3 regions of the Cytobacillus sp. MT66 genome follow, and region 1 is predicted to be linked to each of the others. Evidence: riboswitches for the same ligand, from Rfam matches in the RefSeq annotation. Region 1 holds a riboswitch; each other region holds the start of a gene.
What was found. Region 1 has a riboswitch for glycine ahead of purU (formyltetrahydrofolate deformylase). Riboswitches for the same ligand answer to the same signal wherever they lie in the genome.

Region 1 (9,819 bases):
AATGCAAGGTCTAGGCAATAACTATATTTTCTTCAACTTATTAGAAGAACCGATGGAGGACATTGACTTCTCGGAGCTTTCTAAGCAAATCTCAGATAAAAATTTCGGGATTGGTTCGGATGGGATTATTCTCATTTGTCCCTCTAAGTCAGCTGATTTTAAAATGAGAATCTTTAATGCGGATGGGTCAGAAGGAAAAACTTGCGGCAATGGTTTACGCTGTGTCGCTAAATATTTATCTGATCATATGTACACTGATTTATCTGCCTTTGACATTGAAACACTGGCAGGTAACGCAACCGTTATGGTTGAGGGAAATGGGACGCGTGAGGTCCGGTTTGTGACCGTTGATATGGGAGAGCCAAAGCTTTTAAAGGGGGAAATCCCGATGCTGGGTGATCCTAGTTCCACATCCATCAATGAGGCCTTAACGATAGGAGGTGAAAGCTATCATCTGACTTGTGTTTCAATGGGCAACCCGCACGCCATCCTGTTCACAGATGACATTAAAGGGGTGCCTTTAGAGAAAATTGGCCCAGTAATTGAACACGCTGATTTATTTCCGGATAGGGTTAATGTCGGAATCGTTCATGTGAAAAACCGCCGGGAAATTGAATACCGTGTGTGGGAAAGAGGCTCAGGAATTACCATGGCTTGCGGGTCGGGAGCATGTGCTGCCGTGGTGGCTTCAACGTTAAATAACCTGATTGACAAACATGCTCCTATCACTGTTCATCTTCCAGGGGGAGATTTGACGGTAACATGGGATAAAAACAACCGTGTTTGGAAAAGAGGCGAAGCAGCTTATATATGTAATGGGGATTTTATCTTAAACAAAAAATGATTAGGGGGAGTTATTATGAAAAAGTCTTATACGAGAGAGAGTATCTTTGAATTAGTAAAGGAGCATAATGTACGGTTTATCCGCCTGCAATTTACTGACCTTTTTGGAGCTATTAAAAATGTTGAAATCCCAGTGAGCCAGCTGGAAAAGGCACTGAATAATAAAATGATGTTCGATGGCTCCTCCATCGAGGGATTTGTCCGTATCGATGAATCGGATATGTATTTGTTTCCTGACTTAGATACATTTGTCATTTTCCCCTGGACGGCTGAAAAGGGGAAGGTTGCCCGTCTTATTTGCGATATCCATCATCCTGATGGGTCACCGTTTGAAGGAGATCCGCGCAATAACCTAAAAAGGGTGCTAAAAGAAATGAATGATCTGGGATTTACTGACTTTAATGTTGGGCCAGAACCAGAGTTTTTCCTTTTTAAGCTGAATGAAAGCGGCCAGCCGACTCTGGAATTAAATGATAATGGCGGGTATTTTGATTTAGCCCCCACTGATCTTGGCGAAAATTGCCGCCGGGATATTGTACTAGAACTTGAAGAAATGGGCTTTGATATTGAAGCGTCACATCACGAGGTTGCTCCAGGACAGCACGAAATTGACTTTAAATATCAAAATGTTTTGAAAGCGTGTGATGATATTCAAACATTTAAGCTTGTTGTAAAAACCATTGCCCGCAAGCATGGACTGCACGCAACCTTTATGGCTAAGCCGTTATTTGGCGTAAACGGCTCAGGCATGCATTGTAACTTGTCCTTGTTCAAAGGCGGAGAAAATGCCTTTTTTGATCAAAACAGTGATTTGCAGCTCAGCGATACAGCAAGATATTTTATGGCGGGAATCCTAGCACATGTCCCTAATTTTACCGCAATAACAAATCCAACAGTAAATTCCTACAAACGTTTAGTTCCGGGCTATGAGGCACCCTGTTATATTGCATGGTCTGCCAGCAATAGAAGTCCGCTTATCCGAATCCCCGCATCTAGAGGCTTAAGCACCAGGATTGAAGTGCGAAGTGTCGATCCGTCAGCGAATCCCTATTTAGCAATGGCTGTTCAGCTTGCTGCAGGTTTAGACGGAATCAAAAATAAGTTAACCCCTCCAGAGCCAATTGATCGAAATATTTACGAAATGGCAAAAAAAGAACGGCTTGAAAATGGTATTTACGACCTGCCGTCCACATTAGCTCATGCCATAGAAAACTTAAAGACCGATGAGGTCATCACAAAAGCATTAGGAGGACACATCCTAAATCGCTTTGTTGAGGCGAAAGAAATTGAGTGGGATGTCTTCAGAACCCAAGTACATCCATGGGAAAGGGAACAGTATATGACCCTTTATTAAAATATTAGACTCTTAAAGCCAGAGGAAAATTCCCAATGAAAGAGTGATGTTACGTGTGCGGTATTACAGGCTGGATTGACTGGCATCAAGATTTACATCAGCAAGTACCTGTGGTTAAAAGGATGGCGCAAACGCTGGCAAAGCGGGGTCCAGATGCAGCAAATGTATTTAGTGCCCGGCATGCTCTGCTGGGGCATACGAGACTAATTGTTGTCGACCCCGCTGGAGGTGCCCAGCCAATGACAAGGTCGACGGATGGGCAAGTCTATACCATTGTATATAATGGCGAGTTATATAATACAGAAGAAATACGCCTGGAATTAGCAAGCAAAGGACATTCATTTCAATCTCATTCAGATACAGAGGTTTTATTAAAATCCTTTATCGAATGGGATGAGAAGTGTGTGGAACACTTAAATGGGATTTTTGCCTTTGCCATATGGAATCATCAGCATGAAAGTCTTTTTATGGCTAGAGACCGCCTTGGTGTCAAACCATTATTTTTCAAGGAGCATGGGTCATCGCTCTTGTTTGGTTCGGAAATTAAGGCGATCTTGGAACATCCAGATGTATTGGCCGAAATTGATCGGGAAGGGCTGCAGGAAGTCTTTGGGCTGGGACCTTCCCGGACACCAGGCCACGGTGTTTTTAGAGGGCTTAAGGAGCTGCGTCCGGCACATATATTGAGGTATGACCGAAATGGATTGAAAATCAGAAGGTACTGGAATGTTGAAAGTAAAACACACCTGTATACACTTGAAGAGACCATTGAACAGGTAAAATACCTCGTAAAAGATGCTGTCATTAGACAGACAGCGGCAGATGTTCCTGTGTGCACGTTTCTTTCAGGGGGCATAGACTCAAGCGCCATTAGTGCCATTGCTGCCAATGACTTCAAGGAAAAAGGAAAAGAGATCCTGCATACGTATTCCATTGATTACAAGCAAAATGATGTATTTTTTAAAACTAGCTTATTCCAGCCTGATGCAGATGGGCCGTGGATTAAAAAGGTTGCTGAATTTTTACAGGTGCAGCATCACTTTGAGTATATGGATAATGCTCTTCTCGCGGTACGCTTGGAGGATGCCGTTAAGGCGCGGGATTTACCGGGGATGGCTGATGTTGATTCGTCATTATTATGGTTTTCTGAGCAAATTAAACAAAACTATACAGTAGCTTTATCTGGGGAATGTGCAGATGAAATTTTCGGCGGATACCCCTGGTTTTACCGGAAAGAACTCCTGCAAGCAAATTCTTTCCCTTGGATGAAGTCTGAAGAAGAAAGAAATCAGCTGCTTTTGCCGCATTGGCAGAAAAAGCTTGATTTAAAAGGATATGTCAGCGGGCGGTACATGGATACATTAGCTGAGGTACCGCATTTAATAGGGGAAGGGACTTTAGAAAAACGCCGTCGGGAAATGTTTTATTTAAATATGATCTGGTTCATGTCCACATTGCTGGAGCGAAAGGACCGAATGAGTATGGGAGCAAGCTTAGAAGTTCGTGTTCCATTTGCAGATCATCGACTGGTTGAATATGTGTGGAATATTCCATGGGAGATGAAAATGCTCAATGGACGCGAAAAAGGAGTACTGCGCAAAGCCATGGAAGGCATATTACCGCATGATGTTTTATACCGCAAGAAAAGTCCATATCCAAAAACACATAACCCCGAATATTTAATTGCCGTAAAGAAGATGCTAAAAAATGTTCTAAACGATAAAAGCAACCCCATTCTTGAACTGGTTTCAAAACAAAAGGCAGAAGAGATACTGGATTCTGACGGGTCATCCTTCAAAGTGCCATGGTTTGGCCAGCTCATGACAGGTCCTCAGTTAATTGCCCATCTGGTGCAAATAAATATATGGCTTAAACACTACAACATTAATATAATCGATTAGAAAGCCCCCTGAATAATGAACAATTTGTGAATTTTAACACAAACTTTGGTTTTTAGGTTGACATTTTGCCGATTAACTAGTATTCTAAATTTAATGAAAATTCAATATGGGCGGTTGACGGTTGTGGGAGAGTGCAAAACAGTAGCCACCGAAGGAGCAAGTTCCTGAAAAGACCCATGGAACAAATCTCTCAGGTAGAGGAACCACAACAGGACGCGTCTCTGGAGAGATCGTATCTGATACGACACCAACGGGGACCCATTTAGGTGGGTTTAAACTCTCAGGTAAAAGGACAGAGAAAGGGTAATAATTATTATCCTTTTCTGTCCTTTTTTTTATTGGAGAAACGTTGCCGTATCTGCTGCTTTTCAATTTATTATTTCCAAAGGCCGCATGCAGATGACAGCAGAAGGCATTCTTGCGGCTGCTGATGGGAACGCTATTCATGAATATTTCGAAGAATGGTGGTATGTGTATGGTATTAAATGATAAAAAAAATAGAGCTGTATTACTAATTTCCTGTCCTGAAAAGGCTGGATTGATATCCATTATTTCAAACTTTTTAGTAGAACATAAAGCAAACATTGTTCATTTTGATCAGCATACAACCGATCCGTTTGCAGGCAGATTCTTTTTGAGAATTGAATTTTTCCTTGAGGATTTCGATCAATCATATGACCAGCTTGAACAGGATCTGCATGAAATTGCAGAGATTTATTCGATGGATTGGAAATTAAGCAGTACGAAAAAGAGAAAAAGAATGGCCATTCTTGTTTCAAAAATGGATCATTGCCTTCTTGAGCTGATATGGAGATGGAAATCCAAGGAGCTTCCGGTCGATATTCCAATGGTAATCAGTAATCATCCCAATCTTTCGGATGAGGTTGAAAGCTACGGACTCCCGTATTATCATATTCCATTAACCCATGATACGAAGGAAGAGGCTGAACAGAGGGCAATAGAGTTAATGGATGGGAAGGTCGACTTTATTGTTTTGGCAAGGTATATGCAAATACTGTCGCCTAGTTTTATTGCCCAATATGAGAATCGGATTATCAATATTCACCATTCCTTTTTACCTGCCTTTGTTGGCGCCAACCCATATGTAAGAGCATTTAACCGGGGGGTAAAGCTAATTGGAGCGACCGCTCACTATGTAACAAATGACCTTGATGAAGGCCCAATTATTCAGCAGGATGTTTTGCGCGTCAACCACCGCTATACGGCTGAAGATTTAAAAGTTGCCGGCAGACATGTGGAAAGAAGTGTTCTTGCAGAAGCAGTGTCCTGGCATGTGGATGACCGTGTTCTTGTCCATGGAAATAAGACAATTGTGTTTGAATAAAACTTATCAGAATTGACAACAAGGGAGAGCTAACAATGAAAAGAAAAAGATTAACATTAACTGACTTAATTAAACAGAATAAAGAAGAGCTTCTGAGAGATCGTGATCAGCTGGAAATGATTGAGAAACGGCTTGATGAAAAACATGACATAACCAAAAAAAAGAGGACTCCTCGCTTTGGAAATGCCAGAGCTATAAATGGATAACAGATGTCCCCTTGCCGTTTGGTAAGGGGTTTTTTCTTGTCCAAAAAAATATGGTTAAGTTGAAAGTTTCTTAATATTCCAGAATAGTGTATTGACACCTTTGGAGAAATGGAAAAGGGGCAATACATCAGTAATGCTAATCCCAAAAGGGGATAAAAGTGTGCTGCTGCTTATTTCTGCCTCCGCATGCTGGAGCGGCCAGGCTTGATGATGTATTTCCCCGCTATAGAGATTCCCTTGCAGATCTGTGCTGTAAAGACAGTAGCGCTCAGTAAGAAAGTGATCAATGGTTCCTTGCTTCGGAATAAATATATCTGAATTAGGTGCATATTTCACTTTAAACTCAGCTGGAATGGACTGTTCCCTTCTTCGCTTGCTTTGGCAATAATGCAATGGACTTTCCGTTCGGAAGATGACGTCTGAAGCCTGATAGGGCAGGTGATACCATCTTTTGGCGATATGTAATGATGCCCAGTCTCCTACATCAAGCGATAAAAAGAAAATCCCTGGCTTTCCATTATATTGAACATATGTCCGCACATTAATTTCGGCAAACCCAGGAACAACAGATATGATTGGCATTCCCCGCAAATAGATTCCTTCCATTTTAAACACAATGATTCCGATCCAAGCCCATTGATTAAAAGTGTCAAGCTGCAATGACGAAGGAATAAACGGTCTAAGTATGTCTGGAGAAATTGGCCAATGGCAAAATAATAGATTTCTCCATTTTTGCTGCATGTTCCAGAGGCTTGATGGCAGGGGCCAAGGGCGATGAGCGATATCCTGCAAGATCTTCAATAGCAGCACCTTCCGAATTATTTTTCATAATTAGTTTGCAGGCGTAGAACAATTTTATTCCCTTTTTGGTATTAAAGTAAATTTTTGGCAACAATGAGGATATGATCCCTATATTGGAGCAGAGGAAAATATGGAAATCTTCTTTTATTATATGACTTTTATATTGGTAACAATTATGTTTGTTCTGTTCTTTGCTATCCTTTTGGGCTGGCGTCTAATTGCAAAGCTAATGGTAAGGAAATATGGAAAAATAGCGATGTCAGATTCCTATGATGAAAATATTTCTGAGCTGCTCCCGGGGATACGGCATATTGGGGTAGCAGATTTGTTGGAAAACAGCCTGCGCTCGGAAACAGGTGACGTACTGCATCGGCCGCTTGGCTCCGGACGAAAATGGCCGCATTTGGATCCCATTACTTTTATCCCTGCGCAGACAAGTCCATTTCCAGTAGATAGCGAGGAAGAAGTGGATATTTCCGTAACGATAGGGCCAAAAGCCAAAAAGCCTATGGAGATCGAAATCCCCATCATGATTAGCGGGATGGCCTATGGAATCGCACTCAGTGAAGAAGCGAGGCTGGCCCTGGCCCAGGCTGCTAGCCTTGCGGGGACGGCTATTAACTCGGGAGAGGGCGGCGTGATGCAGGAAGAGCTGAATATAGCAGGTAAATATATTTTACAATTTTCCAAGACGGAATGGTCAAAGGAAGAGGAATTGTTTAGGCGGGCAAATATGATTGAGGTTAAGCTGGGGCAAGGAGCTTTGTTTGGAATTGGAGGAAGAATTTCTCCTGAAAATCTCACCGGCCGCGCTCGTGAAGTTATGGGTCTGAAAGAAAATGAAACAGCTGTGATTTATGATAATTTTTTCGAAAACCAGACTCTTAAGGAATTGCGTGAACTGGTTGTTCAGCTCCGAGATTTAACGGGCGGTGTACCGATCGGTGTAAAAATCGGGGCAGGCGGAAAAATTGAAGAAGATATTGACCATGTCCTTGAAATGGGAATTGATTATATCGCTATCGATGGGGGGCAGGCAGCTACTCATGGTACCCCGCCAATTCTTTCCGATGATATGGGCATCCCAACCTTACATGCCATTCCCCGAGCAGTTGAACACCTTGATAAACGAGGTATGAAAGATCAAGTCAGCTTAATCGCTTCAGGGGGGCTGTTAATTCCCGGACATTTTTTGAAAATGCTGGCGCTTGGTGCTGATGCTGTTTATGTCGGTTCAGCCATACTTTTTGCCGTTTCAAATTCGCAATCACTGAAAGCCCTTCCCTTTGAACCTCCTACTCAGGTGGTTTGGAATGAGGGGAAGTTCAAAAGTCAATTTAAAATAGAAGAAGGTGCAAAAGCTGCGGAGCAATTTTTAAAATCAAGCTCGGAGGAAATGAAATTAGCCTTAAGAGCCATGGGGAAACGCTCTTTAAAGGAATTATCCAAAAAGGATATCGTGTCTTATGATGAGATAACTGCGCAAATTCTTGGAATCCCTTATACATTTGATTCATGGGTAAATGAGAAATAAATTTTTAGCGGAGAAGTGACATATGCACTTTTTATTATTCTATCTGACCATAGCGATGTTATTGCTTATGCTTTTAGTTGTGCTAATCATTGTCATTGGCTGGCGCTGGATTGTGAAAAAAATCGTACAAATGACAGGGAAAATCATCTTAACGGACAGCTACCAGGAAAATATTATGGAATTAATGCCTGGACTTCGACATATAGGCATTCAGAATGTCATTGAAAATAGCTTGCGGGCTTCAAGCGGTAAAGTAATTTATCGTCCGCTTGTCAGCTCTTATATTAAATGGCCCCATTTAGATCCCATTACTTTTATTCCTGCGCAAACGACGCCTTTTCCAATTGATGGCGAGCAAGAAGTGGATATGAAGGTAACCATTGGCCCAAAAGCAAAAAAACCCTTAGAACTTAAGATTCCTCTTCTTATCAGCGGAATGGGATATGGAGTAGGAGTCAGTGAGCAGGCAAGAATCGCCTTGGCTAAAGCGGCAAGCAAATCTGGAACGGCTATTAATTCCGGAGAAGGCGGCATCCTGCCGGAGGAATTAGATGCCGCCGGAAAGTATATCTTACAGTTTGCCAAAGCCAATTGGGCAAAGGATGAGTCCGAAATCATGAGAGCTGACATGATTGAAATCAAATTGGGACAAGGTGCCGTGCTTGGCATGGGCAAAAAAATACCGCCTCAGGAATTGACAGGCCGTGCCCGGGATATTATGAATCTCAAGGAAAATGAAGACGCTGTTATATACGAACATTTTTTTGAAAATCAAACATTATATGAATTAAAAGAACTGGTGAAAGAGCTGAGGGACATGACTGGCGGAATTCCCATCGGTGCCAAAATTGGGGCCGGAGGGAAACTTGAAGAAGACATTGACCATTTAATAGAGATGGGGGTTGATTTTATTGCCCTTGATGGCGGCCAAGCCGCTATGAAGGATGCTCCTCCCATTTTATGCGATGACTTCGGTATTCCAACACTTCATGCACTTGTCAGGGCTGTTAATCATTTAGAAAAAAGAGAAATGCGAGATAAGATAAGCTTGATTATATCAGGCGGGCTCCTTAATCCAGGTCATTTTCTAAAAGTGCTGGCATTAGGAGCGGATGCTGTATACCTTGGTTCGGCGATCTTGTTTGCTTTGGCACATACCCAGTCTTTGAAGGCTATGCCTTTTGAACCGCCTACCCAGATGCTCTGGTATAATGGCAAATTTAAAGATAAATTTAGTGCCGATCGCGGGGCACAATCTGCTGAGTATTTCCTTACTGCCAGCATAGAAGAAATGAAAATCGCTCTGCGGGCAATGGGGAAAAGCAGTTTAAAAGAGTTAACGAAAAAAGATTTAGTTTCTTATGATCAATTAACTGCTAAAAAAGCAGGGATTCCTTTTTCCTCCAAACCGTGGCAAATGAGTAATTAATAAGTAAGAAGGAATTTTATTCTTTCAGAATTGTTGTAAAATATAGATAACCAAAAAGGAGAGGAGATCTATATGAAGGCAGTTATTTTAGATGATTGGGAAAGGAACTTTCTTCACAGTCCGAGTTTAGCAAAGCTAAAACAATATTTTGATGTTGAAATTTATCATGATATGCCTGACGAGGAAGAATTGATTAAGCGAATATCTCAAGCAGATGTTATTATGGCAGTCAGGGAAAGAACCAAGTTTACGAAAGAAATTCTGCAACAGATGAAAAGTATAAAACTGATTGCGCAGACAGGTGCTGGTCTTGCTCATATTGATATGAAAGAAGCAACTAGACTAAACATTCCTGTAGCAACAACACCAGGGGGAACACAAGGAGTTGTTGAGCTCATTTTTGGGT
Region 2 (9,819 bases), on a different contig from region 1:
ACTATAGGAGAGTTGACAAAATCATTTAATTCGAAATACCTGGCTGAAATTATCCAAGAAGTTATGGGAATAGATGATTTTGCTGCAATCGCTTTATTTACCACATTAAACAATTTTTTTATTGGAAATAGCGGAATCCCTCAGGGTGGGTCATTAGCTTTGGCAAAAAGATTAGCCCAACGATATCAATCAATGGGCGGAAAACTTCATTTGAACATGCCTGTTGATCGAATTATAACTCAGAATGGCAGGGCAACAAGTATAGTGGTTAAAGGGAATGAGATCGAAACGGATCTTGTTATTTCTGCTGCTGATGGATATATTACGTATACAAAACTTTTGGATAATGAGTATATGAGCAGTCAAATTAAGGATTTATATAAACATAATAAACCCTTCAAACCATTAATTATAGTATCGTATGGTTCAAATGATCAGTTAGAGGAAATTCCGGATGTGATTAGTTTTCCCTTAAAAAAAGTGATCGATGTTGGAGGGGAAAAGATTAACAGAATAAAACTTAGAAATCATAATTATGATCCAACTTTAAATAAGAAAAAAGGTGCAGTCATTCAGGTCAACTTATTTTCAAATTGGGAATTCTGGAATGACCTCTATCATGATTCAACATTATACAATGAAAAGAAAGATGAAATAGCTGCTGAAGTTCTTGAAGCTATTGAATGCCACTTTCCAACACTAAAAGGAAGACTTACTTGTGTTGATGTAGCTACTCCTAAAACCTTTTTCCATTTTACCTCCGTTTGGAAAGGAGCATTTGAAGGATGGCTGCTAACTCCAGATAATGTGACGACAAAACTTAAAAAGCAAATTGAAGGATTAGAAAATGTGTTTCACATTGGTCAATGGACGACCCCTGGGGGTGGCGTCACCATTGCAGTTAAAGATGGAAGGGATATAGCCAGGATTATTTGTCGGAGAAATAAAAGGAAGTTCAAAACATAATATCACTAAAAATGTATCTTTAATGAGCCTTGTAAGTTTATTAGGTTTAACTTCTGTAATTAACCCAGCCTTCACAGAGGGCTGGGTTTCATTGTTTACAAACATTAAAAAAAAAACAACATTAAATTAACATTCAAATAGTTTAATAGAATTAAAGTAAAGGAATCTATTAGGGGGATTATTTGATGATTAATAACAAATTTGTGAAAAAAGGAGCTGCTTTAGCACTTGCTCTAGCGATTACAGTTCCAGCATTATCACCAGCAGCAGTGTATGCCCAGGAAGATATAAAAATAGAAGCTGTTAAATTTAATGGAATGAATGCACCATCTACTATTGAAGAAATGGTAAAGACGTATACAACTGCAACAGTTGATGTGAAATATAGCAATGGAGAAGTAAAAACCTTTCCGTTGTCCTACAATTACCTTTTTAAATCGGAAGATAAGGTAGCAACTGTAAAAGGGGAAAAAATCCCTGCAGGGACACCTATTGATGTAAAAGGAAATCCAATTAAGGATCCAAGCAGTACAGAAGGAAAATACTTCGTTTCAGATGCTCCAGATTCAAACAGCTTAATGCTTCCTATTAATGGAAAACTTTATATGATTACACATTATGAATACCAAACCATTGATGCTGCTGGTAAATCAGCATATGGTTTAGTTCCTGCATCTATGTCTTTGACAGAATTGAAACAGGACAAAAAAACAGGTGAACTGGAACCTGTAAAAGTTGAAAAGATTGATTTTTCAGCAGTGGATGGACTTTGGATCCCATGTAACGGATCATTATCTCCATGGAATACACATTTAGGTTCTGAAGAGTACGAACCAGATGCACGTCTTTTCTTAGATACAACTTCAAAAGTCAGAAGCCAAGTTGAAACATTTGCTCAATTCTATTTTGGAGATAAAGCAAAAGCTAATCCTTATTTCTATGGCTACACTCCAGAAATTACAGTAAATAAGAATGGAAAAACATCAGTTGTAAAACATTACAGTACAGGACGTTTCTCTCATGAGCTAGCTAAAGTAATGCCTGATAACAAAACTGTATTTTACGGCGATGATGGTGGTAATACAGGAATGTTTATGTACGTGGCTGACAAAGAAAAAGATTTATCAGCAGGTACATTATATGCTGCTGCATTTAAACAAACTGGAACTGAAAACGGTGGTTCAGGAGATTTGCAGTGGATTAATTTAGGACATGCAACGGATAAAGAAGTGAAAAAAATTATTGATAGCGGCATTCAATTCAATGATATTTTTGAAGCTTCAGACGCGCCTAAAGAAGGTTTTACAGCTATTAAAACATACTCAAATGAAGGAAAAGTTGAGTATTTAAAACTTAAACCTGGCAAAGAAAAAGCAGCAGCCTTCCTTGAAACACGCCGTTACGCAGCAATGCTTGGTGCGACAACTGAATTTAACAAAATGGAAGGGATAACACTAAACGAAAAGGATAGTAAAGTATATATTGCTATTTCCGATCAAAGTAAAGCCATGGAAAAAGATTCAACAGGAAAAGATCCAGCAGACCATATTCAATTACCAAAAATTAAAGCTGGTGTAACTTATCAATTAGATTTGCAAGGTGCTCAAAAGGATAGCGAAGGAAAGCCTATTAACAGCTCTTATGTAGCACCATCCATGTCCGGATTAGTCGTTGGTGAAGATTTAAAAGAAGCTGATTCATTTGGTAACACTGCAAATGTAGATAAAGTAGCCAATCCTGATAACCTAAGCTATTCTGAATCAATGAGAACACTCTTTATTGGTGAAGATAGTGGGGCACACACAAATAACTACGTTTGGGCTTATAATGTTGATACGAAAGAATTAGATCGTGTCTTATCTGTTCCAGCAGGTGCAGAAGCAACTGGATTATTTGCTGCTGATGATCGCAATGGATTCTCATACATTTTTAGTAATTTCCAGCATCCTGGTGATGAAGTAGAAGGTAAGTCAATTACAGCTGTTAATAAGGATGAATTACTAAAAGCAGTTGACGAACAGATTGGTATTAATAAAACAGGCGGTATTGGTTATATTTCTGGACTGCCTTCTTTAACAAACATGCCTGAAAAAAAACCTATTAATAATGAAAAACCAAATAAAGAACCAAAACCAGGAAAAAAAGTCTATTGGGACGGATTATTAATGAAGAAGGGTCAAATCGGCCGCATTAAAATTGAAAAGCCTATCAATCTTTGGGAACGTGATGAAAATGGCAAACTTACTTTTGTCCGCACGTTAAAACCAGGTGAAACCTATCGTGTCTATTCTAAGGATGATCTGCATTCGGGTCAATTTGGCGTGGGCGGAAGCCGCAACATCACCGATATAAAAGGACATGTCAAATATGAAACTCCATCCAAACAAAAGCTTGAACAGCTGAATAATTAAGACAATAAGAGTAGCCCTGTAAGTAACATTACAGGGCTTTTTCTTAAGCCTGAAATAGGTGCAGTCAATCAAAATGAAATTCCCAATTTTAATGTATGAAATCCTCATTTGAAACAAAAAATAAAAATGCAATTTTAGTACTTAAAGGTAGCCAGTTTGACCGAAGAGTAAAGAATTGTATTTTTGAGGAATCTAATTTAAAGGAGGCAGCTTTCATGAGGACACTGCAAAGAATTGCCTTAACATTGGTGATCATTGGGGCAATTAATTGGGGATTAATCGGATTCTTTAATTTTGATTTAGTAGCAGCTTTATTTGGCGGACAAGACGCCTTTTTATCAAGAGTCATCTACAGTCTTGTTGGGCTAAGCGGTTTAGTCTGTTTGACCCTATTATTTAAGCAATGGGAAGAGACGGATTCTAGAGCAGAAGTTAATAATAGGCAAGACTATGGCAAACTTAATTATGGTACTGAATTTGGCGAGGAAAATGAAATAGCTGATTTCAAAAAAAGAGAAGACGAATAAAAAGAAATAAGAAGCTAACAACCATATAAGTTGGAAGCTTCTTTTCATTTTTGCGCAGTTTATTATTAGTTCTTTGTTAAGTCTCTGTGCTCCTGTAATAAATGAAAGGCAGATTGAACCATCCATTTTATACCGATTTTAATGGCTTCTTCATCGACCATAAATTCAGGGTGGTGCAAGCCGTGGATGATTCCTTTTTCTTCATTTCCTGAGCCTAGCCATACATAGCATCCCGGTACTTTCTTTTGGTAGTAGGAAAAGTCATCTCCGCCCATCGTTGAATCCGAGAGAATCGTATTTTCCTCTCCCACAATGGATACAGCTGCAGAGCGAACGATTTCTGTGATTCTTGCATCATTGACAACGGCTGGAATTAAAAATTGATAATCAATTTCAACCTCTCCGCCGAACCCTGTTACTGTATTGGTAACCATCTTTTTGAATACCTGGTAGATTTTTTGTCTGACTTCTTCATTAGAAGTTCTGACGGTTCCTTTCAAAATTGCCTTATCAGGGATGACGTTATTGGTGGCTCCTGCTTGGAAGGAGCCGATGCTGACAACGGCAGATTCCTTGGCAGATACGGTGCGGCTCACAATTGTTTGGAGCTGGCTGACAACGGCACTGCCGATCATAATTGGATCAATTGTGTTTTCCGGCAAAGCAGCATGTCCGCCTTTTCCCTTTATGGTAAGGATAAAATCATCACAGCTGGCCATGAAGGATCCCTCTTTTATCCCCATTGTTCCCGTAGGAATATCAGGCGAGTTATGCAGACCGATAATTGATTGGACTCCTTCTAATAACCCCTGTTCAATCATAGAAACGGCTCCGCCTTCAGTTTCTTCTGCCGGTTGGAATAAAAGGCGGACATTCCCAGGCAGCCTATCACTTAGTTCTTGTAAGATGATTCCTGCTCCTAAAGTAATCGTTGTGTGGACATCATGGCCGCACATATGACTGACCCCATCTATTTTAGAACGGAATGGGAGGGTAGATGCTTCTTGAATTGGCAGTGCATCTATATCAGCCCGTAAAGCAATCGTTGGTCCCTGTCCTTTTCCAGTTACTTCACCAGCGGTTCCTGTTATTAAATTGGCTGGGATTTGAGCAATTCCAAATTCTTTTAACCAGCCATTTATGCGTTTGGTTGTTTCAAATTCCTGACTGCTAAGCTCGGGATTCATATGAAGCTCTCTGCGGATTTCTATTAGCTTTGGAAACAGCAGATCTATTTTTTCATCAAGTATTGCGGCAAGTTCTTTATTAAATACATTATTCATAGCGGATCTTCTCCTATTTTAAATGTCCTAAAAATTCTTTTGTTCTTTCATGCTGGGGTGCTTCGAAGATTGTTTTGGGTGGCCCTTGCTCAATAATAAAGCCTCCATCCATAAAGATAACGCGATCGGCCACTTCTTTGGCAAACCCCATTTCGTGTGTAACAATGACCATGGTCATTCCTTCCTTAGCTAGTTGTTTCATAACATTGAGTACTTCTCCAACCAATTCAGGGTCAAGAGCAGAGGTAGGCTCATCGAACAGCATAATTTTTGGCTCCATAGCTAACGCCCTGGCAATCGCCACCCGCTGCTTTTGTCCGCCGGATAAACGGTTAGGATACTCGTGCGCCTTTTCTTCCAGTCCTACTTTTTTTAGAAGCTCCAGACCTTTTTTCTTTGCCTGATCTTTAGTCATTTTTTTCAATAAAACAGGTGCTTCGTTAATATTTTCCAACACAGTCATATGGGGGAATAAATTAAATTGCTGAAAAACCATGCCGATTTCTTGGCGAAGTTTATTTAATGAAGATTCTTTTGACTCTACTATTCTACCATTAATCGTGATTGTACCGAGATCAGCTGTTTCTAAATGATTCATGCAGCGCAGAAACGTGCTTTTACCTGAGCCGCTGGGTCCAATAATAACTACGACTTCACCAGGAGCAACATCTAAATCTATGCCCTTTAAAACTTCTAAATTATTAAATTTCTTTACGATATTTTTACATGAAATCATTCGTAAGCACCAACTTTTTTCTCAATTTTCCCTACAATATAAGACATAATAGTCGTTAAGAATAAGTAGATTAAACCAACCAATAGAAAAACTTCCATATATAAATACGTGCTGCTGATGATTTGTTGACCTGTCCGAAGCAAATCATATAAAGCAATGGTTGATACGAGGGAGGACTCTTTTATTAAAGCTATAAATTCATTTCCTAGAGGCGGCAGCATTCGGCGGAACGCCTGAGGAATGATGACACGTCTCATGGCTTGGCTTGAACTTAATCCAAGTGATCTGGCTGCTTCCATTTGTCCTTTATCAATGGACTGTATCGCTCCCCTTGCAATTTCCGCAATATAAGCAGCAGCATTAAGTGATAATGCAATGCAGGCTGATACAAACGGCGGCAACGTTAGGGAACTGAATACAGATGGAATAGCAAAGTGAATTACAAATAATTGCAGTAATAGGGGAGTGCCGCGAATGACCCAAATATAAAAGCGGCTCAGCTGTGATAGAAGGGGGTTCGATGAAACCCGGCCAAGTCCGACAAAGATTCCTATGATACTTCCAAAAATCACACTAATTACGGCGATTTCAATTGTGACTAATGCCCCTTGTAAAAGGTAAGGCAAATAGGTTGCCGTAAAGGACAAAAATTCGCTCATTGTTTAAACCTCTCCTTTTAAAAGTAAAAACGGATAAATCGGATCAACGATTTATCCTATATCTGTCTGTATTATTGTTTTGTAATATCTGAACCAAACCATTTTTGGCTGATGTCACTTAATGTTCCATTACTTTCAAGCGTTTCGACAGCCTCTTGCAAGGATTCCCTAAGCTCGGTATCACCTTTTCGAACGGCAATTCCCATAGGCTGAACATTGAATGCCTCGCCTGCTACTTCAAATACCCCGGGTTTTGTCGTCATATAATATCGGCCAATCATTTCGCCAACAACTCCAGCATCTACACGCCCAAGTCCCATGTCATTAAATACATCTGTAGTCAAATCATATTTTTTTACTTCTTTAATCCCGTCAATGGATTTTACTGCTGTTTCACCGGTTGAGCCCAATTGGACACCCACATTTTTTCCTTTTAAGTCATCAATTGTTTTAATATTTAAAGGATTGCCGGCTTTAACAGTTAACACTTGTCCAACGCCAAAGTATTCCACGAAATCGACTTTTTTCTTTCTTTCATCCGTTACATTCATGGAAGAGAGAATGATGTCAAAACGTTTCGCATCTAAGCCGGGAATAATTCCATCCCATGCGGATGGGACGAATTTGACTTTCACCCCAAGTTCCTTTGAAAGTGCATTAGCAAAATCAATATCAAAACCGACTAACTCATTTTTTTCATTACGGTATTCCATTGGCGGAAGTGTATCATCTAAACCAATGGTAATTTCACCTTTTTCTTTAATTTCAGCAAGTGTATTACTGGCAGATGAATTTTTTTTCTGTGTGTTTTTCGATGTGTCAGGCAGGTTAGGCTGTGTGCCGCAAGCCGCAACCATTAAAGCAAGTGCAGCAATAAATAGTAATGATAATGCTTTTTTCAAGGCTGAATCCCCCTAATATAGCTTTAGTGCTTTATTTATTTAGCATAGTAAAGTATTTTGATATAACTATTCTATTAAAATAATAATGGAAAAGCAAGATGATTTTATGAAAGTTAGCATTTTTAAAATATTGGAAAATAATAAATGGGGACGATGTGGGGGATATGTAAAACAGCGTATTAAAAAAGCTGCACTAAAGTAAATCATGCAGCTTTATTCATTCTTTTGATGTTTTAGATACAAAGACCAAACTGGAGTGCAACTGCAGGTATCTAGTTCCCTTGTAATTTATTAATCTTTCTAGCCGGCAAGCACCAGCCAAACCGATGTGAAGCAACACGTAAGATTAAGATCATAACAAAAATAGCATATAATAGATAGCTATCCTCTGCCCATCCCATACCGATGATAAATCCAGCAATTATTCCCCAAAAAATATATATATCCTTGCGAAATACCATTGGTTTCTGGTTAGCCAATACATCGCGAATAATGCCTCCTCCTGCTCCGGTAATTGCAGCAGAAAACATAGTAGCCAGTAGTGGCAGATTCATCATATGTGCTTGCAGCCCGCCTTGAACAGAAAAGGCAGAGAGTCCGATAGCGTCAAAAAGATTCCATTCATTCAATCGATGAACGGCATCGTCTGGTAAAAGAAATACAATCGTAATGGTAATAAGCGCAATAATAAATAGAGTAGTCTGCTGCCATAATTGGCTAATTGGAATCCCAGTCAGCAGGTTCCTAATAGCCCCTCCGCCAAAGGCAGTAATTAATCCTAGAATATAAATACCGATGATATCATACTTTACTTTCATCGCAGTAATGGCTCCGCTTATCGCAAAGGCAATGGTCCCAATCACGTTCAATACATCCCAAACCATAATAAACCCTCCAATCAATAAGTCCATAACAAAGGACAGAGAAACCTGTATGTCTCCTCTGTCCTTGTACCTGAGAGTTTATAACCTATTGTTGGAAGGTCTACCCCTTGGGTGGCTTGAAGCGCTCTCCAGAGATGCGTCCCATTGTGGTCCTTTTGCCTGAGAGATTCATCTTTTTTAAAAGATTTTCCCCTTCGGCGCCGTCTATACACACGGTCTCTCCCACAGCAGTCTTTCGCAAGTATTTTTTTTGATATTTATACAGTAGAGGACGACTGCTTGGTTTGTCAATAACCAAATGACGAATACGGTATTTTCCCTAATTATGGACATATATATGTTGAGAAATGGCGCTTTTATCCTTAATAAGGCGGTGAAAACATCATGAATCAGCATATAGCACGTATAACACAGATTTTAAAGGTCCTCACAGAAGAATCTCCTGCCAGCAAAAACCCTATCGGATTTAGACTAACTCCCCTCCTGCTGGAGATGGACTGGACAGTCAAGCATATCAGCCATCTCCTTGAAAAAGAAGATCAGAATAAAGAAGATCTTAAACAATATCTTTCCATTCTATATCGAGATGATGAAGCGGCTGACCCTTTAATACGCAGCTGGGTTCGGGCAGCTAGGTGGATGGATAGCCCCCAACTGCAAGAAATAGTCAGAAGAAGGCAGCTTTATCAGTCTTTAAAGGAAGAGTTAACAAGTATGGTTCCGGACGTTCAGAGCATTTTTGGAAAGTATGAAACCCGATATATTATCCCTCCATTATTCAGGGGCAAGGAAAGGAATGATGCGTAAATATGTCATGGAACAATGAATCCAGAGTGGATATGAATGTGTATTCCCAAGGGGAAGTTGATAAATGGGCCTATAGCACCTGCAATATTTGTTCTATCGGCTGCGGATGCTATATAGCTGTTAAGAATAATAAAATTGTAGGGATTAAGGGAAATGCCGAACACCCTATTAATAGAGGAAGATTAGGCCCAAAAGGAGAAAATCAATGGTACGCGAATAACAGTCCAGATCGGCTGCTTACGCCATTAATCCGCAAAGACGGTACGCTTGAGCCAGCCTCATGGGAAGAGGCACTTAACGTGCTAGTTCAAAAAACAAAGGAGGCCTTAGAGCGCCACGGGGGGAATGGGGTGGCGATTTATTCCACCGGCCAGTCCACGATTGAAACCTATTACACGATTGCGAAGATCGGGAGAGCAGGAATCGGCTCTCATCTATTAGATGCCAATACTAGACTGTGTACGGCTACAACTGAATGGGCTCTTCTTCAGTCCTTCGGTGCTGATGGCGTTCCTGCTTCCATGGAAGATGTCGATTTGACCGATACGCTAATGCTCTTTGGACATAACCCAGCCGAAACTGGAACAGTCCTGTTTGAAAGAATCATGAAGCGAAAACGTGAGACCGGCTATCCGTTCATGATT
Region 3 (9,819 bases), on a different contig from region 1:
TCTTTGGCTGTTTTGCCATTGGCAAGCATGCGAAGAATCTCCCGCTGCCCAGTTATCTTTTGAAGTTCCATTCGTCGTTTTCGTAGCGTTCTTTTGCAATTTTGTTGACGTATTCAAGTTCTTCTGCTGTAAGTTCGTATGGCTGCAATTCGATGTTAAGGCCGTCTTCAAAGCCTTTTTTAAAAGCCACTTTTGCCTGTTCAAGAGTAACTGGATTATTGGTTAATTCATTGATCGCCACTGCTTTATTTTTAAAGGCCCTTTGCATCCGTTCCTTTACGCGATCATTCGGATATTTAAATAGACTGAAAAGCTTGTCCTCCTCAAGATCGAGCAAGATGGCTCCATGCTGCAGAATCACTCCTTTTTGCCGTGTCTGTGCACTTCCTGCCACTTTTCTGCCTTCTACAACTAGCTCATACCAGCTTGGGGCATCAAAACAAACGGCAGATCTTGGGCTTTTCAGCGCCTCTCTCTCTTCAGCCGTCCGCGGCACCGCAAAATACGCTTCCAAGCCTAAATGTTGGAATCCTTTGAGAATCCCTTCAGAAATGACGCGGTATGCTTCTGTGACCGTTTCGGGCATCTCCGGATGGTCTTCAGAAACGATGACACTATATGTAAGTTCATGCTCATGGAGTACACCCCTGCCCCCGGTTGGCCGGCGGACAAAGCCTAGTCCATGCTTCTTAACAGCTTCCAAATCTATCTCCTTTTCAGCCTTCTGAAAGTATCCAATGGAGAGTGTTGCTGGATTCCATGTATAAAAACGGATAGTGGGAGGTATTTTTCCTTCACTGTTCCAATTAAGCAAGGCTTCATCCAAAGCCATATTAAATGAAGGGGAACCTGCCCCTGAATCAATAAAACGCCAAACTTCTTTTGCCATAATTTTAAAAACCTCTTTTTCCAATAGATTAATCCTGTGTTTAAGTCTACCAAAAATCAGCCAAATTTCAAAGGATTCTCATTTCAGGCTATCATGAAAAATTTGTCCGAATTCCTTTACTCATGCGGATGATGACTTATATAATAGAATTGGCTTAGTTAAGCGTGAAAGGAGAAAGACTAAAATTGAACACACTATATTTCCTGCTAATTATCTTAGGAGCCCTTGCTGTTTATTCTATTATCATGTGGCTGTATCAGAAAAGGATTGTCAAAACCTTAACTGAAGATCAATTCCGTGAAGGATACCGCAAAGCACAATTAATTGATGTCCGCGAACCAAATGAGTTCGAAGCAGGACATATCCTTGGGGCGCGCAATATCCCGCTTTCGCAGATGAAAATGCGGCTAACTGAGCTTCGCCCGGACAAGCCAGTCTACTTATATTGTCAAAGCGGTATGAGAAGCGGAAGGGCTGCACAATTTCTGCATCGTAAAGGCTACAAAGACCTTTCTCAACTGCAGGGCGGCTTTAAAAAATGGTCAGGAAAAATCAAAAGGAAGTAAAATAGCAAGCGATATAAAAAGGCCTCTCATTTTGAGAGGTCTTTTTTTACTGCCAATTAATAGTTAGGTGCTGTGCACCCCTTATCCTGATAGTAAAAAAACGGGACAATGGTTTAACCCACTGACCCGTTTGCATAGCTGGAGAAAACAGGACAAAGGACCTCTGTCCACTTATTGTTTTTGGTAGCGCAGGACTGGCTTGCGTGCTGCCAGAGTTTCGTCAAGACGTTTGATTACTGTGTTGTGTGGAGCTTCTTGAACGATTTCTGGATTTTCTTCTGCTTCTTTAGCAATTTGCAGCATGGCATCGCAGAATGCATCCAGTGTTTCTTTTGATTCTGTTTCAGTAGGTTCGATCATGATACACTCTTCCACATTAAGCGGGAAGTAGATGGTTGGCGGATGGTAGCCAAAGTCTAACAGGCGCTTTGCAATATCGAGCGTACGCACACCAAGTTTCTTTTGGCGTTTTCCGCTTAATACGAACTCGTGCTTACAATGTCTGTCAAATGGAAGATCGTAGGCATCCTGCAGTCTTCTCATCATGTAGTTTGCATTTAATACAGCATATTCTGTAACAGCCTTCAAGCCATCAGGACCCATTGAGCGGATATACGTATACGCACGGACATTGATGCCGAAGTTTCCATAATAAGGCTTCACACGGCCGATTGATTGCGGACGATCATAATCAAATACATAGCTGTCGCCTTGCTTAGTCAACACTGGTTTTGGCAGGAACGGCACTAGATCAGATTTTACGCCAACTGGTCCAGAACCAGGTCCGCCTCCGCCGTGCGGTCCAGTGAAGGTTTTATGAAGATTGAGGTGAACGACGTCAAATCCCATATCTCCAGGACGAGCTTTAGACATAACGGCATTTAGGTTTGCTCCATCATAGTAAACCTTTCCGCCTGCACCATGAATAATCTCTGTCATTTCTAGAATCTCTTCTTCAAAAAGACCAAGCGTGTTTGGATTTGTCAGCATAAGGGCAGCAGTGTCTTCGCCCACTACACGTCTTAAATCTTCCAAGTCTACTAGACCTTTTTCATTCGATTTAACCGTAATTGTTTCAAATCCAGCAACAGATGCTGAAGCAGGATTTGTACCGTGAGCAGAGTCTGGAACGATGACTTTTGTACGCTTAAGGTCGCCGTTTGCTTCATGGTAAGCGCGAATCATCATTAATCCTGTCCATTCGCCGTGTGCCCCTGCAGCCGGCTGAAGTGTCACCTGATCCATACCAGTGATTTCCTTCAAATGCTCTTGAAGATCATATAGAAGCTCCATTGCCCCTTGGACAGAGCTTTCATCCTGTAATGGGTGCACATGGGCAAATCCAGGGAATCTTGCCACATTCTCATTAATTTTTGGATTGTATTTCATTGTACAGGAACCTAATGGATAGAAGCCTGAATCCACACCATGGTTTCTGTTGGAAAGAGCTGTATAATGACGCATAATATCAAGTTCAGCTACTTCAGGAAGGTCTGCGTCCTCTTCCCGTAAATATCCTGCTGGGATCAGTTCATTAAGATCCGTTTCCGGAACATCCATTTCCGGGAGGCTATAACCGATGCGTCCAGGTTTGCTTATTTCAAAAATGAGTGCCTGATCGTCCTTATGCATGGTACTCCCCCATTTCTTTAACAAATGTATCGATTTCTTCTTTTGTTCTTAGCTCTGTTACAGCTACAAGCATATGGTTCTGCAAATCTGAAAAATCGCGTCCTAAGTCATAGCCGCCAATGATGCCTTTATTAAGAAGCTGTTGATTAACTTCCTTAACAGGCGCATTTAGTTTAACAACGAATTCGTTAAAGGATGGACCTTCGAAAGCAATTTCAAAGCCGTTTTGCTTGAATTGATTCTTTGCATAATTGGCCTTTTGAATATTGCTTGCTGCCATTTCCTTCACGCCTTTTTTGCCAAGAGCTGTCATGGCTACAGATGCAGCTAATGCATTAAGTGCTTGGTTTGAACAGATGTTGGATGTCGCTTTATCGCGGCGGATATGCTGTTCACGCGCTTGCAATGTCAATACAAATCCGCGGCGTCCTTCTTCATCAACCGTTTGTCCGACAAGACGTCCAGGAACTTTTCTTAAAAGCTTGTTAGTTACAGCAAAATAACCGCAGTGCGGGCCGCCGAATGCTGTTGGAATACCAAAAACTTGCGCATCGCCGACAACGATGTCAGCCCCAAATTTTCCAGGAGGAGTCAATGCACCAAGTGATAGCGGATTGCTGGAAACCACAAACATAGATTTATGTGCATGGATGATTTCTTCTAATTCCTTTAATGGTTCAATTCTTCCAAAGAAGTTTGGATATTGAACAATAACTGCAGCAATATCGTCGCCAATTAAATCCTTAAGGGCATCAATATCAGTTACCCCATCCTTATGAGGAACTTCAACAACCTCAATGTACTGTCCTTTTGCATATGTTTTTACAACTTCCTTGGACTCAGGGTGGACAGCACTGGATAAAAGAATCTTTTTCCGGCGTGTTTGCCCTGCACTTAGCATAGCAGCTTCAGCCAAAGCAGTTCCGCCATCATACATGGAAGAGTTAGCTACATCCATACCGGTTAATTCACAAATCATTGTCTGGAATTCAAAGATTGCCTGAAGCTCCCCTTGGGAAATTTCTGGCTGGTATGGTGTATAGGCTGTATAAAATTCAGAACGGGATAAAACATGGTCAACAATCACTGGCATGTAGTGATCGTAAACACCAGCGCCTAAGAAGGAAGTATTGCTTCTTAGATCAGCGTTTTTTTGCGCCATTTGAGTAAGCTCTTTTAACAGGGCTGTCTCTGTTGCTGCAGGCTTGATGTTATATTCCCCTTTGAATCTGACGCTTTCAGGAATATCACTGAATAGTTCATCGATTGAATTGACACCGATTGTGGCAAGCATTTCTTTTGTATCTGCTTCTGTCATCGGTAAATAGCGATGTTTCATGAGTTTTTGTCCCCCTCTTACTTAGATCTTTTATAAAAAGGCGTTGCTGCTGTAACTGCTTTAAGCCGTTTGCCGCGGACCTCTACTTCAACTTCTGTTCCAAGCTCTGTGTAATCTGATTTTAACAGGGCTAAACCGATATTTTTCTTTAAAGTTGGCGACTGGGTGCCTGTTGTCACTTCACCTATCAGCTCTTCTCCTTTATAAACCGGATAGCCATGGCGCGGAATTCCGCGGTCAATCATTTCAATGCCAACAAGTTTTCTTGCAGGGCCATTTTCTTTTTGCTGTAAAAGGGCTTCTTTTCCAATAAAATCTGCCTCTTTTTTCACTTTAACAGCAAATCCAATACCTGCTTCAAGCGGTGATATTTCCGGTGAAAGCTCCTGGCCATAAAGGACAAGATTTGCTTCAAAGCGCAAGGTATCACGTGCTCCTAAGCCTGCTGGAATCACACCTTCGTCCTGTCCCGCTTCTAATATATCCTTCCAAATGGAAACGACATCATTCGCATCACAGTATACTTCGAAGCCATCTTCACCTGTATAGCCTGTTCGGGAAACAAGAGCCTTTTTGCCATTCAGATCAACATCCTGCTGAAATTTAAAAAATCCGATTTCTGCAAGGTTCGTATCACCTGCAAGTTTTTGAAGCACCTTTTCAGCCAATGGTCCTTGAAGGGCAACCTGTGCAGTTTCATCAGAAAGATTTTTGATTTCAACATCGCCTTCTAAATGGTCTTCAAGCCACTTATAGTCTTTTTCGATATTGGATGCATTAACAACCAGCAAATAATGATTCTCAGCTAATTGATAGACAAGCAAATCGTCAACAGTCCCGCCATTTTCATAGCACATTGCTGTATACTGGGCACCTGAAACCTTTAATTTTGAGATGTCATTTGTCATCATCTTTTGCAGGTAGGAAAGGCTGTCTGGACCTTTCACTTCAATTTCTCCCATATGGGATACATCGAACAATCCCGCTCTAGTACGTACGGCTTCATGTTCTTCTTTAATGCTTGAAAACTGTACAGGCAGATCCCAGCCTCCGAAGTCAATTGTCTTTGCGCCATATTCCTTATAAACATCAAATAATGGTGTGCGTTTTAACTGTGACATTTACTCGTCCCCCTTTTTATTCCTGAATAAAAGTTTTGAAATTCACCTTTATAATGCTGAATCAAACAAAAAAGGACAGAGAACCCCCTCATGAATTGAGAAGATCTCTGTCCTTGCACCTGAAAGTTTAACCGTAAACGGCTTTCCCCGTGGGTGGCCCAATAGCGGGCACTCTCCAGAGCTACGTCCAATAAGGGTTCTTTTGCCTGAGAGATTCACAAACCTTAAGTTTGCTTGCTCCTTCGGCGCCACATATGCAGTCTCTCCCCTTATTATCATCCGCATTTATAAATTTTTCCAAGTTGGTTCATACTAAACAAAAATGACGTTAAAATTGCTCCAATTATTCATATTGCGAATTGCTTTAGATCCGTTGTTAAACCAAGGTGAAAATATAAACAGTACACATTTCAAATAAAACGGTATTGGCAAATTTCAAAACTTTCAAAGCTACAATTATCCTACCATTATAAATGTATTTCGGCAATGGTTAATCTACTATAAAAAAACGTTAAATATAACCTTAAATTTTTGCAACCAGTTACACATTTAAAGGGGCTGTTCTTATGACGGTGCAAATAAATTTCGATTCTTCCTGGCAGGAGGAGTTTCTCACAAGAATTAGCGATGACGGGCCATGGGCCCCCTGGGAGCTGTTTAAATTAGCAGTAGAGGTTGAAACCCATACAACCATTCCTGAATTTGAGGGACTGCAGGCTCCAAAGCACCTGTCCGGCTTGACACCTTTGCCGCATCAGCTTGAAGTGGCCAAGCAGGTCGTAGAAAATATGAATGGAAAAGCCATCCTTGCCGATGAGGTTGGTCTTGGCAAAACGATTGAAGCAGGCTTGATTTTAAAGGAATATATGATTCGCGGGCTTGTAAAAAAGGTATTAATTTTAGTGCCTGCATCACTTGTTACACAATGGGCAATCGAATTAAATTCCAAGTTCTTTATCCCGGCTGTTACCCAAAGAAAAAGCTATGTGTGGGAAAGCTGTGACGTTGTCGTATCTTCGATTGATACTGCCAAGCGGGAACCGCATAGGGAAATCATTTATAAGCAGGATTATGATTTGGTCATAATTGATGAGGCTCATAAACTAAAAAATAACAAAACCAAAAACTACGAGTTTGTACAAAATTTAAAAAAGAAATTCTGTCTCCTATTGACTGCAACCCCGATTCAGAACAGGGTAAGCGAGATCTTTAACCTTGTTTCTTTATTAAAACCTGGCCATTTAGGAACAGAATCAGCTTTTTATGAGAAATATAAAAAAGATTCCCGGTCTTTAGATGATGATGAACATTTAAAGACGCTTGTAAATAAGGTAATGATCCGCAACCGCCGAGCTGATACAGGGATCGAGTGGACAAAAAGAAAGGTCGAAACATGCCCTATTGAGTTTTCCAAAGAAGAAAGGGAACTATACGAAGCTGTATCCAATCTTCGCAGTGATGGTGAATGGGGCTCGATTAATACAAGCCAATTCTCCGTGATGACTCTGCAGCGTGAAGCATGCAGCAGCAGGGAGGCCGTTTATTTTACACTGAAAAATATGCTTGAGCGCAAAGAAGAACCATCGGAACAGTTCAAGGAACAAATTCAATTTTTGGTATCCAAGGTTGAAGCCGTAAAGCAAAATTCAAAGGCTGAAAAAGCACTGGAACTAATCAAACAAATCAATGATAAGGTTATTATTTTTACTGAATACCGGGCCACACAAATGTATCTGCAATGGTACTTAAAACAGCATGGAATTTCCTCTGTTCCATTTCGGGGCGGGTTTAAAAGAGGGAAAAAAGATTGGATGAAAGAGTTATTTCAGAAAAATGTTCAGGTTCTTATTGCTACGGAAGCCGGCGGTGAAGGGATTAACCTTCAGTTCTGCAATCATATTATTAATTTTGACCTACCCTGGAATCCGATGCGGCTTGAACAAAGAATTGGCCGTATCCATCGCCTTGGACAGGAAAAGGACGTCATGATCTATAATTTCGCTACGAAAAATACGGTTGAAGAGCATATATTAAAGCTTTTATATGAGAAAATAAATCTTTTTGAAAAGGTCATCGGCGATTTGGATGAAATTCTTACGAGGCTTGATTTTGGCAATATTGAGGACCATCTCGCCGATATTTTCGGCCAATCATCAACTGCAGGCGAAATGAAAATTAAAATGGATAATTTAACAGCAATGATTCAATTTGCTGAGGAAATTAGAGAAGGTGAAATGAATGCAGCAACAGGAAATTCATCGTTTTCTTGAAAGGTTTTTTCTGGCCAATAGTTGTGAGATCGTTGAAAATCAGCAAGGCTATTTAACCGTGCAATTAAGTATTGAATTGGATAAAGAACTGATGAACCGGCCCTTTTACTGGCATTACTTAGAATCTACTGGCGGAGTGCCAAATCCGATGAAGCTGACACTCATTACCAATCCAAAGCTTGCGCCTGACAATATCAAAGGGGAAATCATTCATTTTGGTTCTCCTCGCCTTCATCAGATTTTTCAATCGGCAAAAAAGCTTGCCGGCTATATTCGTTTATATGAAGATACCGGACAGAACCATGGAAACCAAATGCCGCTTCGGCCATGGCTTGGCTTGAACCTAAGGATTTCCTACCAGTGCGATAGAAAACGAGATGTGTTTCGTTCGATTGGACTGCAATTAATTAATGGACAGATGGTGGATGAATTCCACGATAAGCTGCAGAAGTTAAAGCTGACGCCAAAAATCCCTGATTTCTCTTTTACCATTTCACCCTTAATTATGCCGAAAAGCGGGATTGCCAGAGTTGAAAACTTCCTAAAAAATGAAATTAGCGCTGAGGATCACACTTGGGCACAAGAGGCCCGAACCCGCTGGAAAAAGGATTCCGACTTATTGGAGCATTTTTATGAGGATTTGGAAGAAAAGGGCGAAAGCTATGAAATTGAGAAAACCGCTTTGCAGGAGCTTTATGAGCCAAAAATTAATATATCTATTGTTAACGGCGGATTGTTTTACCTGACAGAAAACACAATTACTGCATAGCTTTAAAGCACTGGGGGCCTGTCCCCCAGCGCGGTGATACTGTAAAGCATCGGGGGCCTGTCCCCCAGCGCGGTGATACTGTAAAGCATCGGGGGCCTGTCCCCCGGTGCTTTATGCGCAAAAGAAAAACCGGCTCAATGGCCGGTTTTTCTGTACTTTTTTCTTTTCGTTTTATTAATGGAATGGATGGTAGAGTAAAGGGCAAATGGAACGACGCCGAACCATTTGGTTAAGAATGGCTCTTTCATTTGCTTTTTTTCCAATCGCTGTTTTTTTCGTTCATCCTTGGGCTGGTCAATATACTGGACAACGGTTTGGGTGATATATTTGATATAATCGTTTGATTTCATGAACGCCACCTAGAATTTTTCTTCATCTTCCAGTATGCCCATCCTTTGGAAGATTTAAACAATCTTCAGTTCTTTTCCGCCCATTTGGTCATTTTCCCTTCCGCTTTGTCGTAATAACCTGTTCCTATTATCTGCGGGAATTGATCCATTTTCAGCGTAAAGCTAACTTTGAAAACTGTGTCGGAAAGCTTTGTTGTACTATATGATACATCTCCGTATTTATATTGAATCGTTCCAGTGGGGAGCTCCTCTTCCTCAATATTAAATTTCTCTTCTACTTGCTTCAACGAGCTTAGGAAATAGAAGTCTTGCTGCAGAAGTTTTTCCGATTCCTTAAAGAATTGTTTCTCTGTCAAAAATTGTTCCAGCTGCAGGGAAAGAACGAAAATAGCGATAATTATTATGCAAAAGGTAAGCGGATAGGTAAAGCCCTTTTGATTATGGAGCATTTGCTTCCTCCGGCTGGACATAAGAATACAAAGAAGCAGTCAGCTGCTGGTCATACACGTCCCTCACCGTCAGCTTCACACCATTATTGATATTTTCAAAATGAACAGTGTCAACTGCCTGAAAGACAATCTCATGCCCCTTGGCATCTACTCTCCTTCTAATATTTGTTCCATTTTTTTCATACAAAATGACCTGTCCGCTTTTATTTAATGTTATTCTTTCACCTGATAGCACTTGAAAGGATTCTGCCATTCTTAGTTCTTTTTTCAGCTGGTTCATAAAAACATTCCACTCTAGCACTTTTGATCTTGCTTCCAAATCATCATGCTGCAGAAGGTATCGCATGCTGAGCGGAAAGAATGATGCAAATAACAGAAATATCGAAAATGCATAAAGCATTTCCAGCATCGTGAATCCTTTATTATTGATATAG

Region 2: another riboswitch for glycine. It lies ahead of AC1Q59_RS14035 (trimeric intracellular cation channel family protein); the one in region 1 lies ahead of purU (formyltetrahydrofolate deformylase).
Region 3: another riboswitch for glycine. It lies ahead of gcvT (glycine cleavage system aminomethyltransferase GcvT); the one in region 1 lies ahead of purU (formyltetrahydrofolate deformylase).

What each region holds. Positions count from the first base shown of each region.
Region 1 covers NZ_JBXAFB010000004.1:221,883-231,701, forward strand. Annotated here, with positions in the region: gene dapF (diaminopimelate epimerase) at 1-844, shown strand, start outside; gene glnA (type I glutamate--ammonia ligase) at 860-2,197, shown strand; gene asnB (asparagine synthase (glutamine-hydrolyzing)) at 2,251-4,098, shown strand; partial or broken gene AC1Q59_RS09505 (hypothetical protein) at 4,175-4,243, opposite strand; glycine riboswitch at 4,213-4,314, shown strand; glycine riboswitch at 4,317-4,397, shown strand; gene purU (formyltetrahydrofolate deformylase) at 4,574-5,443, shown strand; gene AC1Q59_RS09515 (FbpB family small basic protein) at 5,479-5,649, shown strand; gene AC1Q59_RS09520 (YqjF family protein) at 5,704-6,450, opposite strand; gene AC1Q59_RS09525 (FMN-binding glutamate synthase family protein) at 6,581-7,984, shown strand; gene AC1Q59_RS09530 (FMN-binding glutamate synthase family protein) at 8,007-9,413, shown strand; gene AC1Q59_RS09535 (D-2-hydroxyacid dehydrogenase family protein) at 9,486-9,819, shown strand, end outside.
Region 2 covers NZ_JBXAFB010000007.1:45,276-55,094, forward strand. Annotated here, with positions in the region: gene AC1Q59_RS14000 (phytoene desaturase family protein) at 1-966, shown strand, start outside; gene AC1Q59_RS14005 (PhoX family protein) at 1,152-3,377, shown strand; gene AC1Q59_RS14010 (DUF378 domain-containing protein) at 3,593-3,904, shown strand; gene AC1Q59_RS14015 (M20 metallopeptidase family protein) at 3,970-5,187, opposite strand; gene AC1Q59_RS14020 (amino acid ABC transporter ATP-binding protein) at 5,201-5,923, opposite strand; gene AC1Q59_RS14025 (amino acid ABC transporter permease) at 5,920-6,582, opposite strand; gene AC1Q59_RS14030 (transporter substrate-binding domain-containing protein) at 6,654-7,484, opposite strand; gene AC1Q59_RS14035 (trimeric intracellular cation channel family protein) at 7,757-8,368, opposite strand; glycine riboswitch at 8,417-8,505, opposite strand; glycine riboswitch at 8,506-8,603, opposite strand; gene AC1Q59_RS14040 (hypothetical protein) at 8,753-9,175, shown strand; gene AC1Q59_RS14045 (molybdopterin oxidoreductase family protein) at 9,178-9,819, shown strand, end outside.
Region 3 covers NZ_JBXAFB010000005.1:106,221-116,039, reverse strand. Annotated here, with positions in the region: partial or broken gene AC1Q59_RS10935 (response regulator transcription factor) at 1-35, opposite strand, end outside; gene AC1Q59_RS10930 (lipoate--protein ligase family protein) at 53-889, opposite strand; gene AC1Q59_RS10925 (rhodanese-like domain-containing protein) at 1,075-1,455, shown strand; gene gcvPB (aminomethyl-transferring glycine dehydrogenase subunit GcvPB) at 1,627-3,087, opposite strand; gene gcvPA (aminomethyl-transferring glycine dehydrogenase subunit GcvPA) at 3,080-4,426, opposite strand; gene gcvT (glycine cleavage system aminomethyltransferase GcvT) at 4,444-5,547, opposite strand; glycine riboswitch at 5,653-5,728, opposite strand; glycine riboswitch at 5,732-5,826, opposite strand; gene AC1Q59_RS10905 (DEAD/DEAH box helicase) at 6,114-7,817, shown strand; gene AC1Q59_RS10900 (YqhG family protein) at 7,786-8,586, shown strand; gene AC1Q59_RS10895 (YqzE family protein) at 8,721-8,936, opposite strand; gene comGG (competence type IV pilus minor pilin ComGG) at 9,002-9,385, opposite strand; gene comGF (competence type IV pilus minor pilin ComGF) at 9,375-9,819, opposite strand, start outside; gene AC1Q59_RS10880 (phosphatase) at 9,808-9,819, opposite strand, start outside.